DNA from 2 places in the Streptomyces sp. bgisy100 genome. Region 2 is predicted to be linked to the other one. Evidence: riboswitches for the same ligand, from Rfam matches in the RefSeq annotation. Region 2 holds a riboswitch; the other holds the start of a gene.
The links. Region 2 has a riboswitch for thiamine pyrophosphate ahead of thiO (glycine oxidase ThiO). Riboswitches for the same ligand answer to the same signal wherever they lie in the genome.
Positions count from the first base shown of each region.

Region 1: it holds a riboswitch for thiamine pyrophosphate, as region 2 does, so the genes downstream of both, AC3EQ1_RS12265 (thiamine ABC transporter substrate-binding protein) here and thiO (glycine oxidase ThiO) in region 2, are expected to answer to the same signal.

Region 1 covers NZ_JBYITE010000013.1:130,601-138,254, forward strand. The annotation lists gene AC3EQ1_RS12250 (hypothetical protein) at 1-223, shown strand, start outside; gene AC3EQ1_RS12255 (bestrophin-like domain) at 352-1,149, opposite strand; gene rlmN (dual-specificity RNA methyltransferase RlmN) at 1,627-2,733, shown strand; TPP riboswitch at 2,792-2,898, shown strand; gene AC3EQ1_RS12265 (thiamine ABC transporter substrate-binding protein) at 3,104-4,129, shown strand; gene AC3EQ1_RS12270 (ABC transporter permease) at 4,105-5,871, shown strand; gene AC3EQ1_RS12275 (ABC transporter ATP-binding protein) at 5,872-6,912, shown strand; gene AC3EQ1_RS12280 (LOG family protein) at 6,971-7,654, opposite strand, start outside.
Region 2 covers NZ_JBYITE010000080.1:11,546-19,199, forward strand. The annotation lists gene AC3EQ1_RS30215 (deoxyribonuclease IV) at 1-263, opposite strand, end outside; gene pknB (Stk1 family PASTA domain-containing Ser/Thr kinase) at 366-2,303, opposite strand; gene AC3EQ1_RS30225 (SRPBCC domain-containing protein) at 2,421-2,876, opposite strand; gene AC3EQ1_RS30230 (thiazole synthase) at 3,013-3,858, opposite strand; gene thiS (sulfur carrier protein ThiS) at 3,861-4,061, opposite strand; gene thiO (glycine oxidase ThiO) at 4,058-5,359, opposite strand; TPP riboswitch at 5,357-5,469, opposite strand; gene AC3EQ1_RS30245 (NAD(P)/FAD-dependent oxidoreductase) at 5,759-6,925, shown strand; gene AC3EQ1_RS30250 (Rv2175c family DNA-binding protein) at 7,297-7,654, shown strand, end outside.

The DNA of each region.
Region 1 (7,654 bases), on a different contig from region 2:
CCTCAGACGGGGCCGGAGGATGCGCGATCTGCTGGTCGAGGGCGCGGGGCTCGACTCCGCACCGTACCGCGCGGCGCAGACGACGTTCTACGAGGCGGTGCAGGCGGCGTCCGACGAGATGCGAGGATCGCTGGACATCGAGCCGCTGGGCTTCATGCCCATGGGATGGCCGTCCGGCCGGCCCCCGGCCGAGCCGGTCCGAAGCGGCGCACGGGGGCAGTGAACACCCCGGCGCTGCCCGTGGCCACCGCGGTATCCGGTCGCCTCCACGGGGCGTGCCGGCTGCGTCAGCACGGCCACCGGCCGGCCGCGAACGAGTTTCACCGTCGCGGTGCCGATCGGGCCCGCCGCCTACTGCCCGCCGTGGAAGAAGCCGGACTTCAGGTCCCCGATGACGGCGTCGAGTGGCTGCCCGCTCACGATGAACGGTCCGGTCCACGGCGCACTGAGTGCGAAGAGCAACGCCAGGCTCAGCCCGACCACACCCGCAACGCCCACGACGAGCAGTGACGTTCGCAGGCCGCTGCGGAAGACCAGTGCGCCGGCGTTCACGATCAAGGCCAGTCCGCTGACCACCAGTGTGACGACGTAGAGCGCGGGAACATCACGCGAGGCGGCCGCGACGCGGGCGCGACGACTATTGGTGACGCTGTCCAGGGAAAGCAGCAGCTCCGCGCCTGCCGGGGTTCCCAGCTCGGGCCGGGCCGCCTCGGCGCGCACGTCCTGCTCCAGCCGGGCGATCGTTCGAGCAGTGGGCGGGTCGTCACTGGACGCCGCTGCCGCACCTTCCCACTCCCTGTCACGCGTGGTCTGCAGGTAGTTCTCCAGTGCCGCATGGATCGGCTCCGACCGGACTCGTGGACTCGTCGCCGCCCATGCCAGGCGGGAGGCTGCGGCCGCCTCACTGCTCACCAATCCCTCCGCCGCGCGCAGATAGCCGGCCTCGCTGGCCAGCGAGAGTGCCGCAAAGATCGCGAAAGCGGCGCCGAGTGTCGGCATCAGGGGCGTGGCGATCTGCGGCACCCGGTCCTGCTCCCCGGCCGGCACGAGCGCCCGCACGCTGACCCGGGCCACGGCCGCGAGCAGTAGGGCGATGAAGAGCCAGCCCACAACCAGCGCCGCCGCCGGCAGCGAGGTCAACCAGTTCACTCCATCACCTCCGGCGCGTTCCCACGAGCGTCCTGCGACGGGACATATCGGCCCCCTCGCGCCCGGGAGCTCCTCGTCGATCACCGCCAACGACTGCTCCATGATCACAGTTCGAAGACCTCCGATGCGCGCGACGCCCGGCACGGCACCTCGGTTCGTTGGCCGAACAGCCCAGTGCGGCCCGGTGCGAGGGCATTCGGCCGCCAGGGGATGCACCGCGCCGGACGCCGCTCTTCGTCCGCCCAGGGTTGCGACACGTGCCAGTGGCCCAATGCTGGACGCCGCCTGCACCACGAACCGTTTCAGTCGCCTGCCGAGCGCGGCCTTCCGGCCGTGAGGTCGATCCTGCGGCCGGCCCCCTGGGCCGTCTCCGGGCTGTGCGAGGTCGGCGAACGGTGGCGGCGGACAACCGCCGGTGACGGCCTTCCACCGCTCCGGCCCGGGGCGCCGTAGTTGATCTGCCACACTGGAGCCGTTATGCCTGCACCCGGAGAACTCACCTTTGCCGTGCCGCGCGGAGCCAAGAAGCCCCCGCGGCACCTCGCCGACCTCAGCCCCGCCGAGCGCCGCGAGGCCGTGGCCGCCATCGGGGAGAAGCCGTTCCGCGCCGGTCAGGTGTCGCGCCACTACTTCGCGCGGTACGCCCACGACCCGGCCGACTGGACCGACATCCCGGCCGCGGCCCGCGAGAAGCTGGCGGCCGAGCTGCTGCCCGAGCTGATGTCCGTGATGCGGCACGTCTCCTGCGACAACGACACCACCCGCAAGACGCTGTGGAAGCTCTTCGACGGGACGCTGGTGGAGTCCGTGCTGATGCGTTACCCGGACCGGGTGACCATGTGCATCTCCTCGCAGGCGGGCTGCGGGATGAACTGCCCGTTCTGCGCCACCGGGCAGGCCGGTCTGGACCGCAATCTGTCCACCGCCGAGATCGTGCACCAGATCGTCGACGGGATGCGGGCGCTGCGGGACGGTGAGATCCCCGGAGGCCCCGCCCGGCTGTCGAACATCGTCTTCATGGGCATGGGCGAGCCGCTGGCCAACTACAACCGGGTCGTCGGCGCCATCCGCCGGCTCACCGACCCCGAGCCCGACGGCCTGGGCCTCTCCCAGCGGGGCATCACCGTCTCCACGGTCGGCCTGGTGCCGGCCATGCTGCGGTTCGCCGACGAGGGCTTCAAGTGCCGGCTCGCGGTCTCCCTGCACGCGCCGGACGACGAGCTGCGCGACACCCTGGTGCCGGTGAACACCCGCTGGAAGGTGCGCGAGGTGCTCGACGCGGCGTGGGAGTACGCGGAGAAGTCCGGCCGCCGGATCTCCATCGAGTACGCGCTGATCAGGGACATCAACGATCAGGCCTGGCGGGCCGACCTGCTCGGGCGGCTGCTCAAGGGCAACCGGGTGCACGTCAACCTCATCCCGCTCAACCCGACACCCGGTTCCAAGTGGACCGCGTCCCGGCCGGAGGACGAGAAGGCGTTCGTCGCCGCGCTGGAGGCCCACGGTGTGCCGGTGACCGTCCGCGACACCCGCGGCCAGGAGATCGACGGGGCCTGCGGGCAGCTGGCCGCCTCCGAGCGCTGACCGGCAACCGGCCCGAGGAGGATCCGGGCCGGTTGCTAGGGTGTGTTCGAATACATGCATATTCCGACAGGGGAGCGCCACAGCGCTGAGAGTGCGGCACCGAGCCGCAGACCCTCGAACCTGAACCGGGTCATTCCGGCGTAGGGAGTTCGGTCATCACTCAAGCTGTTGCGCCCCGCCCGGCCGCACTCCGCGGCACCGGGCGGGGCCGCGTCTCTTCCTGGGCGGGAGTCCGGAGCCGACGGTTCCGGGGAACGCAGCCAGGAGGAACTCAGTGAGCACCACCAGCAGAAGCACCACCGGAAGAGTCACCACCGGCGGAGCCACCGCGTCACGGGTCGCCGCGGCCGTCCTCGCCGCGGCGGTCGGCATACCCGCCCTGGCCGCCTGTGGCGGAGGGGACTCCGGGAACGGCGGCGGGTCGAAGACGGTCACGCTGGTCACCCACGACTCGTTCAACGTCTCGCCGGCCGTCCTGAAGCAGTTCGAGAAGCAGAGCGGCTACACGGTGAAGCTGCTGCCCGGCGGCGACGCCGGTGCCGCCGTCAACCAGGAGATCCTCTCCCGGGGCAACCCGCGCGGGGACGTCTTCTTCGGGGTGGACAACACCCTGCTGTCGCGCGCGCTCGACCACGACCTGTTCACGCCGTACGAGGCCAAGGGCCTGTCCGGGGTGGACCGGAAGTTGCAGCTCGACGCCGGGCAGCACCGGGTCACCCCCGTCGACTCCGGCGAGATCTGCGTCAACTACGACCGGAAGTACTTCGCCGACAAGAAGCTGGCGCCGCCGAAGACGTTTCAGGACCTGACCGAGCCGCGGTACAAGAACCTGCTCGTCACCGAGAACGCCGCCACCTCCTCGCCCGGCCTCGGCTTCCTGCTCGGCACGGCCGCCGAGTACGGGGATTCCGGCTGGCAGGGCTACTGGAAGAAGCTCAAGGCCAACGGCGTCGAGGTGGTCGACGGCTGGGAGCAGGCCTACAACGACCGGTTCTCCGGCTCGGCCGCCGGCCGGAAGGGCGACAAGCCGCTCGTCGTCTCCTACGCCTCCAGCCCGCCCGCCGAGACCGTGGGCGTGAAGCCGCAGCCGAAGCAGGCCCCCACCGGCGTCGCGACCGGCACCTGCTTCCGGCAGATCGAGTTCGCCGGGCTGCTGAACGGCGCGAAGAACGAGAAGGGCGGCAAGGCCCTGCTCGACTTCCTGCTGAGCAAGCGTTTCCAGGAGGACGTGCCGCTGCGGATGTTCGTCAGCCCGGCGCTGCGGGACGCGAAGGTGCCCGGGATCTTCACCCGGTACGGCGCGAAGATCGACGACCCGGCCACCCTGGCCCCGCAGAAGATCGCCCGGCACCGTGAGCAGTGGGTCGAGCAGTGGTCCTCGCTCGTTCTGAAGTAGCCGGACCCCGGGGAGCCGGCCGGCGCGGCGCGCGGCGGCCGGCCCCCGGGGGCGCGGTGCGGTTCGGCCTGATGGCCGTCCCGCTCGCGTTCTTCGCGCTCTTCTTCGCCTACCCGGTGGTGGCCATCGTCGGCCGCGGGCTCCGGGAGGGCGGTCAGTGGCGGACCGGACGGATCGGGGAGGTCCTGACCGACCCGGACGTGCTGGACGTGCTCTGGTTCACCGGGTGGCAGGCGGCGGCCTCGACCGCGCTGACCCTGGCGGTCGCGCTGCCCGGCGCGTACGTCTTCGCCCGGTTCGACTTCCCCGGCAAGCAGCTGCTGCGGGCGGTCGTGGCCGTGCCGTTCGTGCTGCCGACCGTCGTGGCCGGATCGGCCTTCCTCGCCCTGCTGGGCCGCGGCGGCATGCTGGAAGCGCTGTGGGGCGTCCGGCTGGACACCACGGTCTGGGCGATCCTGCTGGCCCATGTCTTCTTCAACTACGCCGTGGTCGTCCGCACCGTGGGCGGTCTCTGGGCCCAGCTCGACCCCCGCCAGGAGGAGGCGGCCCGGGTCCTCGGCGCGAGCCGGTTCGCGGCCTGGCGCCGGGTCACCCTGCCCGCGCTGGCCCCGTCGGTGGCCGCCGCGGCGCTGATGGTCTTCCTCTTCACCTTCACCTCCTTCGGCGCGGTCCAGATCCTGGGCGGCCCGCGCTACGCCACCCTCGAAGTGGAGATCTACCGGCAGACCGCGCAGCTGCTGGACCTGCCGACCGCCGCCGTGCTGACCCTGGTGCAGTTCGCCGCCGTGGGCGGGATCCTCGCGGTGCACGCCTGGACGGTGCGGCGCCGGGAGTCCGCGCTGCGGCTGGTCGACGCTGCGACCACGGCCCGGCGCCCCCGCGGGACGGGGCAGTGGGCGCTGCTCTGGGCGGTGGTCGCGGTCATCGGGCTGCTCCTCGTGCTGCCGCTGGGCGTCCTGGTGGAGCGGTCCCTCGCCGGGCCCGACGGGTACGGGCTGACCTTCTACCGCGCGCTGCAGTCGTCGGCCGCCAGTGGCGGGACCTTCGCCGTCGCCCCGCTCCAGGCGGTCCTGAACTCCTTGCAGTACGCCCTGGCGGCGACCGGGATCGCCCTGGTGGTGGGCGGGCTCGCGGCCGCCGCGCTCACCCGCGCGGGGGCTCCGGGCACCGCCGGCCGCCCGTTCCGGCGGCGGCCGGCCCGACCGCGGAGCGGCGGCCGGCTGATCCGCGGGTTCGACGCGCTGCTGATGCTGCCGCTGGGCACCTCGGCGGTGACCGTCGGCTTCGGCTTCCTGATCGCCCTGGACGAGCCGCCGCTGGACCTGCGGACCTCGTGGCTGCTGGTGCCGCTCGCCCAGGCGCTGGTCGGGGTGCCGTTCGTGGTCCGCACCATGCTGCCGGTCCTGCGGGCGGTCGACGTCCGGCTGCGGGAGGCCGCGGCCGTGCTCGGTGCCTCCCCGCTGCGGGCCTGGCGTGAGGTGGACCTGCCGATGGTGCGGCGCGCGCTGCTGGTGGCGGCGGGCTTCGCCTTCGCCGTGTCCCTCGGGGAGTTCGGCGCGACGGTCTTCATCGCCCGCCCCGACAACCCCACCCTGCCGGTGGCGGTCGCCCGCTTTCTCGGCCGCGCGGGGGAGCTCAACTACGGGCAGGCGATGGCGCTCAGCACCGTCCTCATGGTGGTGTGCGCGACCGCGCTGCTGGCGCTGGAACGTATCCGCATCGACCGTTCGGGAGAGTTCTAGATGGTGTCGCCGCACCCGATGCTGCGCCTGGACGGGGTGAGTGTCCGCTTCGGCGACCGCACCGCGCTGGACGGGGTGGACCTGGAGGTCGCCGAGCACGAGTCGGTGTGCGTGCTGGGGCCGAGCGGCAGCGGCAAGTCCACCCTGCTGCGGGTGGTGGCCGGGCTCCAGCCGGCCGACGCCGGCACGGTGTTCCTCGCCGGGCGCGACCGCACCGCGGCGCCGGCGCACCGGCGCGGGGTGGGCCTGATGTTCCAGGACCACCAGCTCTTCCCGCAGCGCGACGTGGGCGGCAACGTCACCTTCGGCCTCCGGATGCGCGGGGCGGACCGGGCCGAACAGGAGCGCACCGTCGCCGAACTGCTCGACCTGGTGGGCCTCCCCGGCGCCCAGCGACGGGCCGTCACCGCGCTGTCCGGCGGCGAGCAGCAGCGCGTCGCCCTCGCCCGGGCCCTCGCCCCGCGGCCGGATCTGCTGATGCTCGACGAGCCGCTGGGCCAGCTCGACCGCAGCCTGCGGGAACGGCTGGTCGTGGAGCTGCGCGAGCTGTTCCGCCGGCTGGGCACCACGGTGCTCGCGGTCACCCATGACCAGGCGGAGGCGTTCGCGCTGGCCGACCGGGTGGTGGTGATGCGGGACGGGCGGATCGCGCAGACCGGGACGCCGCTGGAGGTCTGGCAGCGGCCCGCCTCGGAGTTCGTGGCCCGGTTCCTGGGCTTCGAGAACGTGGTCACCGCGACCGTGGACGGCGGGACGGCCGACACCCCCTGGGGCACGGTGCCGGTGCCGGCCGGCAGCGCGCCCGGCGACTGCCGGCTGCTGGTCCGCCCCGCCGGGGTGCGGCTCACCCCGGCGGCGGACGGCCTGCCCTGCACGGTGGCGGCCCGGACCTTCCGGGGCACCCATGTGACGCTCCTGCTGGAGCCCGCGCGCGGCCCGCGTCTGGAAGCGGCCTGCGCCCTGCGGGACGCGCCGGAGCCGGGCACGGAGGTGGGCGTCGCCTTCACCGCCTCCGAGGTGGTGCTCCTGCCCGGCGGCTGACGGAACGTCGCGGGGCGGGGGCCCGGCTGCCCGGGGCCGGCCGTCGCGCAGGCCGTGTTCAGCCCTCAGAGGCCGCCGCGCCGAGCCGCCGCAGCGCCTGAGGGGCCTCCTCCACCGAGTCCACCAGGGCGATCCGGGAGGCCATGGAACGCTCCTCCGCCAGCGCTTGGAGCAGCGGCCAGGTGGGGAAGCGGCGCGTCCAGTGGTCCCGGTCGACCAGCACCATCGGTGTCGGCTCGCCCCGCGACTCGTAGTAGTTGGGTGTCGCGTTGTCGAAGATCTCCTGCACGGTGCCGGCCGCGCCCGGCAGGAAGACGACGCCCGCGGTGCACCGGGCCAGCAGACCGTCCTCCCGGGTCGCGTTGGAGAAGTACTTGGCGATGTCCGAGGCGAACGCGTTCGGCGGCTCGTGACCGTAGAACCAGGTCGGCACCCCCACCGACGGCCCGCCGCCCGGCCACCGGCCGCGCACTTCGAATGCCGCCTGCGCCCAGTCCCCCACCGAGGGGTCGAACGAGGGGGTCTTGCCGAGCAGTTCGAGCGCCTCGTCCAGCATGGCGTCGGTGAAGCGGACGGCGTACGCGCCGAGGTTCGCCGCCTCCATCGCGCCCGGGCCGCCCCCGGTGGCGACGGTGAAACCGGCATCGGCGAGTGCGCGGCCCAGCCGGGCGGCGCCCGCGAAGGCCTCCGTGCCGCGCGCCATGGCGTGGCCGCCCATGACCCCCACCACCCGTCGCCCGGC
Region 2 (7,654 bases):
AAGTTGATCAGGTAGGGCGCGTGCACATAGGCCGGGAGCGAGCCCGCCGCGCAGCCCTCCCGGAACTGCTCGTCCTGCCGCGGGTTTCCGGCCGGGGTCGCCCAGCCGCGCGGGTTGGCGACGAAGACCTGCACGGCCTCGGCGCCGATCTCCCGGGCGTAGGAGAGGCCGACCGAGGCGAGGCCCCCGGCGACCGGCACATGGCCGCCGACCGGATTGCGGAGGCCGGAAGGACTGCTGGGGCGCGGATGCGGGCTGTTCACCGGACCAGGGTCGCACGCCGCGGAACCGCCTCCGTACGCCCGGCGGCCGGGCGCAACGTATAAGGGCGGGCCCGCGGGCCCGCCCTCATACGTTGCTGTGGTTCAGCGCACCCGGATCGTGACGGAACTGCCCTTCGGGGCCTCCTCGCCCGCGTCGACGGACTGGTCGAAGACGGTGTCCCCGAAGAAGAACTTGGAGACGTCCACGGTGAATCCCTCCGCCTCCAGCTTGGCCTTCGCCTCGTCGGTGCTCAGGCCCTCGACGTCCGGAACCTCGACCATCTGCTGGCCCTTGGAGAACGTGAGCGTGACGGTGTCGCCCTCCGCCAGCTCGGTCTCCCCGGCGGGGGACTGCGCGGCGACCGTGCCCTTGTCCTCCTCGGAGAAGACCCGGCGGGGGGAGACCTTGACCTTCAGCCCGGCGTCGCGGAGTTCCTGCGTGGCGTCCGCGAGCTCGTAGCCGGTGACGTCCGGGGACTCGACCGGCTCGCCCCTGCTGACCGTGATGGCCACCGCGGAGTCCGGCCGCCGCTTGGTGCCCGCCGCCGGGTCGGTCCGGATCACCGAGTGCTGCGAGAGCGTGTCGCTGAACTCCTTGCGGACCGTCCCGGGAACCAGGCCCAGCTCCTTGAGCTGCCGCTTCGCCTTCGGCAGCGGAACGCCTTCCAGGTCGGGCACCTTCACCTCGTCGGGGCCCCGGGAGACGGTGATGGTCACCGTGCCGGTGTCCCGGATCCGGCTGCCCAGCTTCGGGGCGCTGCGGATGACCTTCCCGCGGTCCACGACGTCGCTGAAGCCCGTCCGCACCCGCACGTCCAGCCCGGCGTCGTGCAGCTTCTGCTCCGCCTTGGTCCGCGACAGCCCGAGCACCCCGGGCACCTGGGTGAACTGCCCCGCGGTGATGTACCAGACCCCGGCGCCGACGCCGAGCACCAGCAGCGCCGCGACCAGGGCGAGCACCCCGCGCCGCGGGCCCCGCCGGGGCGCCCGGCGGGACGACGGCCCGTCGGACGGCGGCGGCCCGGACGCCGGCAGGTCCAGCCGGCTGGTGCGGTTCAGCGCGTCCTCGCCCGCCGGACCGCCCTCGGCCGGCTGCACGCCCGCCAGGGTCCGGGGGATCACGCTCGTCCGGTCCTCGGAGCCGGTGTGCGGGTCCGCCAGGGCCTGCGGGGGAATGGCGTCGAGCTGTTCCTCGGTGAGCAGCGCCCGGAGCTCGCGGGCCTGCGCGAGCAGCGCGACGGCGTCGGCCGGGCGCTGCTCGGGGTCGCGCGCGGTCGCGGTGCCCACCAGGATGTCCAGCTCGGGGGCGAGCCCCGGCACCTGCCGCGACGGCGGTGCGATGTCCTCGTGCAGGTGCTGGTAGAGCACCTGGGCGGCGGTCCCGCCGTCGTGCGGCTTCCCGCCGGTGAGCATCTCGTACAGCACGATCCCGCAGGCGTAGACGTCCGCGCGGGTGTCGGCCGTGCCGTGCTCTATCTGCTCCGGCGCGAGATACGAGACGGTACCGAGCAGGGAGCCGGAGGAGGCGTTGGTCTGGGTGTCCACGGCCCGGACGAGCCCGAAGTCGGCCACCTTGACCCGGCCGTCGTCCCCGATGAGGACGTTCTCCGGCTTCATGTCGCGGTGGATCAGCCCGGCGCGGTGGGCGGCGCCGAGCGCGGCGAGCACCGGCTCCAGGACGTCCAGGGCGGCGCGGGGCTGCAGCGCGCCGCGCTCGCGGAGCACGTCGCGCAGCGTGCACCCGGCGACGTACTCCATGGCCAGATAGACGTAGGTGCCGTCCATGCCCTGGTCGAAGACGCCGACGACGTTCGGGTGGGCGAGCCGGGCGACGGACTTGGCCTCACGGATGAAGCGGTCGACGAACGCGGCGTCCGTGGCGAGGCCGGGGTGCATCACCTTGAGCGCCAGCACCCGGTCGAGACGGGTGTCCACGGCCCGGTAGACGGTGGCCATGCCACCGACGGCAATGCGCGCCTCGACCCGGTAACGTCCGTCGAGCACGTGCCCGACCAGCGGGTCCTGCAGGGTCGTATCCACGACAGTGCAGTCTACGAGCCATGACCGGCAGGTCTGTCCCATCCGCGGGGTCCGGCGGACCTCTGCAGCACAACGGTGACAGCCGGCCGGCGCACCCGACCCGGCCCGGCCGGTGGATCATGCGTGCGAGGCGGCGGCGAGTGCCGCGAGCTCCTCGAGCGCCGTGGCCCAGGTCATGGCCGCGTACTCGGCGTGCCGGGCCTGCTCGGCCGCGGGCACGTCCAGCGCGGTGACCCCGGTCTCGTTGACCGTGACCCGGGTGCCCGTGCCCTCGGGTGTGAGATCGAACTCGATCAGGGTGGAGCCGCCCCGGCCCGGTGGCACGTCGGGGCGCAGGGCCATCCGGAAGCTGACCCGGTAGGGGGCCTCGACCATCTCCACCCGGCCGTGGAACTCCCCCTGGTCGTCCCAGCGGAACCGGAGGGCACCGCCCGGCCGCAGGTCCAGCTCGGCGCCGCCGAACGCGTACCAGGACCGGATGTGCTCGGCCGTGGTGAGCACCCGCCACACGCGGTCGGCCGGGGCCGGGACGTACACCTCGCGCTCGACGCGGTCGGGGACCTCATGCGCCACGGGGACCACCTCCGGTTCCACGCTACGGCCTCCGGGGCCGGGGCCGCCGGAGCGGCTCGCGCCGGTCACCGGGGTGCCGGAGGCCGGTCGCGGCCGGCCGGCCGGGCGTTCCGGCCGCTGCGGGGCGGGCCGGTGGCTACCCGAAGGCGGGCCGTTCGGGGTCCAGGTCCGCCAGGCCCTCCGCCGGCGAGGACGCCTCCGCGAAGTGCCGGCGCGGGATCCGGCCCGCGCGGTGGGCCAGCCGTCCCGCTTCGACCGCGTGCCGCATCGCCCCGGCCATCAGGACCGGCTCCTGGGCGCGGGTCACCGCCGAGGCCAGCATCACCGCCGCACAGCCCAGCTCCATGGCCAGCGCCGCGTCCGAGGCGGTGCCCGCGCCCGCGTCCAGGATCACCGGCACCCGCGCCCGCTCGGTGATCAGCCGGAAGTTGTGCGGGTTGCGGATGCCGAGCCCGGAGCCGATGGGCGAGCCCAGGGGCATGATCGCGGCACAGCCGACGTCCTCCAGCCTGCGGGCGAGGACCGGGTCGTCGTTGGTGTACGGGAGCACGGTGAAGCCATCGTCGACGAGCACCTCGGCGGCGTCCAGCAGCTCGACCGGGTCGGGCAGCAGCGTCCGCTCGTCCGCCACCACCTCCAGCTTGATCCAGTCGGTGCCCAGGGCCTCCCGGGCGAGCCGCGCGGTCAGCACCGCCTCGCCCGCGGTGAAGCACCCCGCGGTGTTGGGCAGGACGCGGATGCCGAGCCGGTCGAGCACGGACAGCACCGAGCCCTGGACCGTCGGGTCCAGCCGGCGCATCGCGACGGTCGTCAGCTCGGTGCCGGAGGCGGTGAGCGAACGTTCCAGCACGTCCAGGCTGGGGGCGCCGCCGGTGCCCATGATCAGCCGGGAGCCGAAGGTGGTGCCGGCGAGGGTGAACGGATCGGCCGTGGCCGTCTCCGGCGGAGCGGGGGTGTCGGTCGGAGCGGTGGTATCGGTCATGGTCAGCCTCCCTGGACCGCGGTCAGGATCTCGACGCGGTCGCCGTCGCCGAGCGCGGTGGCGGGCCACTGGCCCCGCGGCACCACGGCCTCGTTGAGCGCGGCGGCGACACCCGCCGGCGCGGTGGTGAGCGTCGCGACGATCCGGTCGAGCGTGGTGCCCTCCGGGACCTCGCGGGGTTCGCCGTTGACGGAGACGGTCATGCGGGCTGCTCCTGCCGTACGGGGGCGTCGGTTGCGTCGGAGGCCGGGGCCGCGGGGCCGCCGGGGGTGAAGCGCAGCGGGCTGAACGGACGGGTTTCGGGCGGGAGTTCACCGGTGCACAGCACCTCCGCCAGGGCGTCGCCGGTGACCGGTGCGAGCAGCACGCCGTGGCGGAAGTGCCCGGTCGCCAGGTGCAGTCCGGGCAGGGCGGTGGGACCCAGCAGCGGTGCGTTGTCCGGCGAACCGGGGCGCAGCCCGGCCCGGGTCTCCACCAGCGGGAGTTCGGTGATGCCGGGCACCAGCTCATGGGCGTCCCGCAGCAGTTCGTACACCCCGCCCGCGGTGACCGTGGTGTCCCAGCCCAGCTCCTCGCTGGTGGCGCCGAGCACCAGCTCGCCGTTCTCCCGGGGCACCAGATAGACCTGCCCGCCGCGGACCACGGCCCGTACGGTCCGGGAGAGGAACGGCGCGTACGCCCCGGGCACCCGCAGCCGCAGCACCTGGCCCTTGACCGGGCGGACCGGCGGCACGACGGCCTCGGGGACCCCGGCGAGCCGGCCGCTGTGGCTGCCGCCGGCCAGGACGACCTGACCGGCGGCCAGTTCGGTGCCGTCCTCCAGTACGGCCCCCACGGCCCGGTCCCGGACCACCCGCAGCTCCCGGGCCCATCCGCGGTGCAGCACCACACCGGCCCGCTCGCAGGCCGTGACCAGCGCCGCGGCCAGCCGCCGGGGATCGGTCTGGTGGTCGCCGTCCACTCGGAGCCCCCCGCGCACGCCCGGCGCGAGCATCGGCTCCAGGCGTCGGCACTCGCGCCCGGTCAGCCACTGCGAGTCCAGCCCGCAGCGGGTCTGGAGGGCGTGCAGTTCGCGCAGATGGGCCCGGTCGTCGGCGTCCAGCGCGACCGCCAGGGTGCCGCAGGCGCGGTAGCCGATGTCCTGGCCGCTCGCCTCCACGAGCTCCGCTGCGAACTCCGGATAGCGCTCCGCGGAGGCGAGGTTGAGACCGAGCAGGGTCTCCTCGCCGTAGTGCAGTTCGGTGACGGCCGCCAGCATCCCGGCGGCGACCTGCGCGGCGCCCCCGCCGGGCGCCGGATCGGCGACCGCGGTGCGCAGACCCCGCTGTGCCGCCCGCCAGGCCGTGACGAGGCCGATGATGCCGCCCCCGACGACGAGGACGTCATGGCTGTACTGCGCGGTGGCGTGCCGGGCGGTCCCGCGCTGTGCGGTGACGGTGTGCGGCGCGGTCCCGGGCGCCGTGGTGTTCTTCTCGGGGGTGCCGTTCTCGGGCGCGTGCATGGGCGTCCAGCCCCTCCCTTCGCCGGCATGACCCGGATCAGGTTCGTACGGTCGGAGGCCGGTCAGCCTCCCTCTCAGCCCGGTCCGTCCGGGCTCCCGCGAGTGCTCTACGGCCGTCACCTTAACGTGCCGCCTTCCGGCCCATGAAGGGAGCGGCGGACCGGAACGGCCGCCCGCACCGGGCCCCGGGGCCGGGCCGCGGACGGCCGGCGGCGGGGACCGGCAGGTGGGCCCGGGGCCGGACGGGACCGGGCGCCTTCCCGCGCACGCCCCGCATGATGCTGTGTCAGAGATCTCGGTGCGCGGGACTGCGGCGGGCCCCCGCCGCGGACCTAGAGTGACCGTGTGAGTGAGGACAGGCAGCACACCGGGGACCGGGTCGTCATCGTCGGCGCGGGCATGGCGGGGGTACAGACCGCCGTCGCGCTGCGGGAACAGGGCTGGACCGGCGGTGTCGCGCTGCTCGGCGCCGAGCGGCACCAGCCGTACGACCGGCCACCGCTGTCCAAGGCCGTCCTGCTCGGCAAGGCCGACGGCTCGGCCTTCGAGATCGACTTCGCCGCCCTCGGCATCGAGCTGCTCCTCGGCCGCCGGGTCACCGCCGTGCGCCCCGGTGAGCACGTGGTGGAGACCGCGGCCGGGCCCGTGCCGTACGACCGGCTCGTCATCGCGACCGGCGCCGACCCCGTCACCCTCCCCGGCGGCGACGCGCCGGGTCTGCATCTGCTGCGCACCCTGGACGACGCCGAGGCGCTGCGCCCGGTGCTCGCGGCGCGGCAGGACGTCGTGGTGGTCGGCGCGGGCTGGATCGGCGCCGAGTTCGCGACCGCGGCACTGGAGGCGGGCTGCACGGTCACCGTCGTCGAGGCCGCGGAGCGCCCCCTCGCCGGGGCTCTGCCCGCCGAGGTCGCCGAGCCCATGCGGGCCTGGTACGAGGAGAGCGGCGCCCGGCTGATCACCGGGGCGCGCGTGGCGACGGTGGAGCCCGGCGCGGTACTGCTGGCGGACGGCACGCGGCTCCCCGCGGGCGCCGTGCTCGTCGGCATCGGAGCCCGCCCCGCGACCGGCTGGTTGGCCGGCTCGGGCATCGAGCTCTGCCCCGACGGCTCGGTCCGCGCCGACGACCGGCTGCGCAGCTCCGCCCCGGATGTGTACGCGGTCGGCGACTGCGCCTCCTTCCCCTCCGCCCGGTACGGGGAGCGGCTCCTCGTACACCACTGGGACAACGCCCTCCAGGGCCCCCGCACGGTGGCCGCCGACATCATCGGCGGAGCGGCCGAGGCGCAGGTCTACGACCCGGTGCCCTATTTCTGGTCCGAGCAGTTCGGCCGGTTCGTCCAGTACGCGGGGCACCACGCCGCCGCCGACACCACGGTCCGGCGCGGCGATCCGGCCGGCGCCTCCTGGTCGGTGTGCTGGCTGCGGGACGGCGTGCTGGTCGCGCTGCTCGCGGTGGGCCGCCCGCGCGACCTCGCCCAGGGCCGCAAGCTCATCGAGCGGGGCGCGCGGCTCGACCCGGAGCGGGCCGCGGACCCGGCGGTGCCGCTGAAGTCCGCCGTCCTCTGACGGGCCGGGCACACCGCGGCCGCGTCGGAGATCTGCTGAAACGTAACGGGCCGGCCGAGGCAGCGTCGGAGATCTGCTGAAACGTGACGGGCCGGGCGCACCGCAGCTGTGTCGGAGATCTGCTGAACGGCCTTCCCTCGTGCTCTCCAGCGCCTTTCTGCCATGTGCGCCCCGCCCGGCGGGGCGCGCCGGGGCCTCGGGCCCGGGATCCCGGCCGCCGCGGCGGCCCGTCCCGAGCGGAGCCGGCCACCGCCGCACCGCACGGCCCGCGGCGACCGGGGCCCTCGGAGCGGCCTGTCGCCCGACCGGTGGGCACCGGCTCGGCGGCGCTCGGCTACCGGCTGTCAGCCCTAGATGGCAGGCTTGTCCCCGTGACCGAGATTGACACTAAGACCGAAGCGCTCGTTCCCTCCTGGCTGACCCTCCCCGACATCGCCGAGCGGCTCGGTGTCGAAGTGACCCGGGTCCGGCAGCTCGTCAAGGAAGGCCAGCTCATCGCGGTGCGCCGTGGCGAGAACCGGGTGCTCCAGGTGCCCGCCGACTTCATCGGCGACGGCCGGGTGGTCAAGGGCCTCGCCGGCACCCTGACGCTCCTGAAGGACGACGGCTTCACCGACGAGGAGATGCTGGAGTGGCTCTTCACTCCGGATCCGACCCTCCCCGGCACCCCGGCCCAGGCCTTGCGGGAGAATCGCGGCACGGAGGTGAAACGCCGCGCTCAGGCGCTCG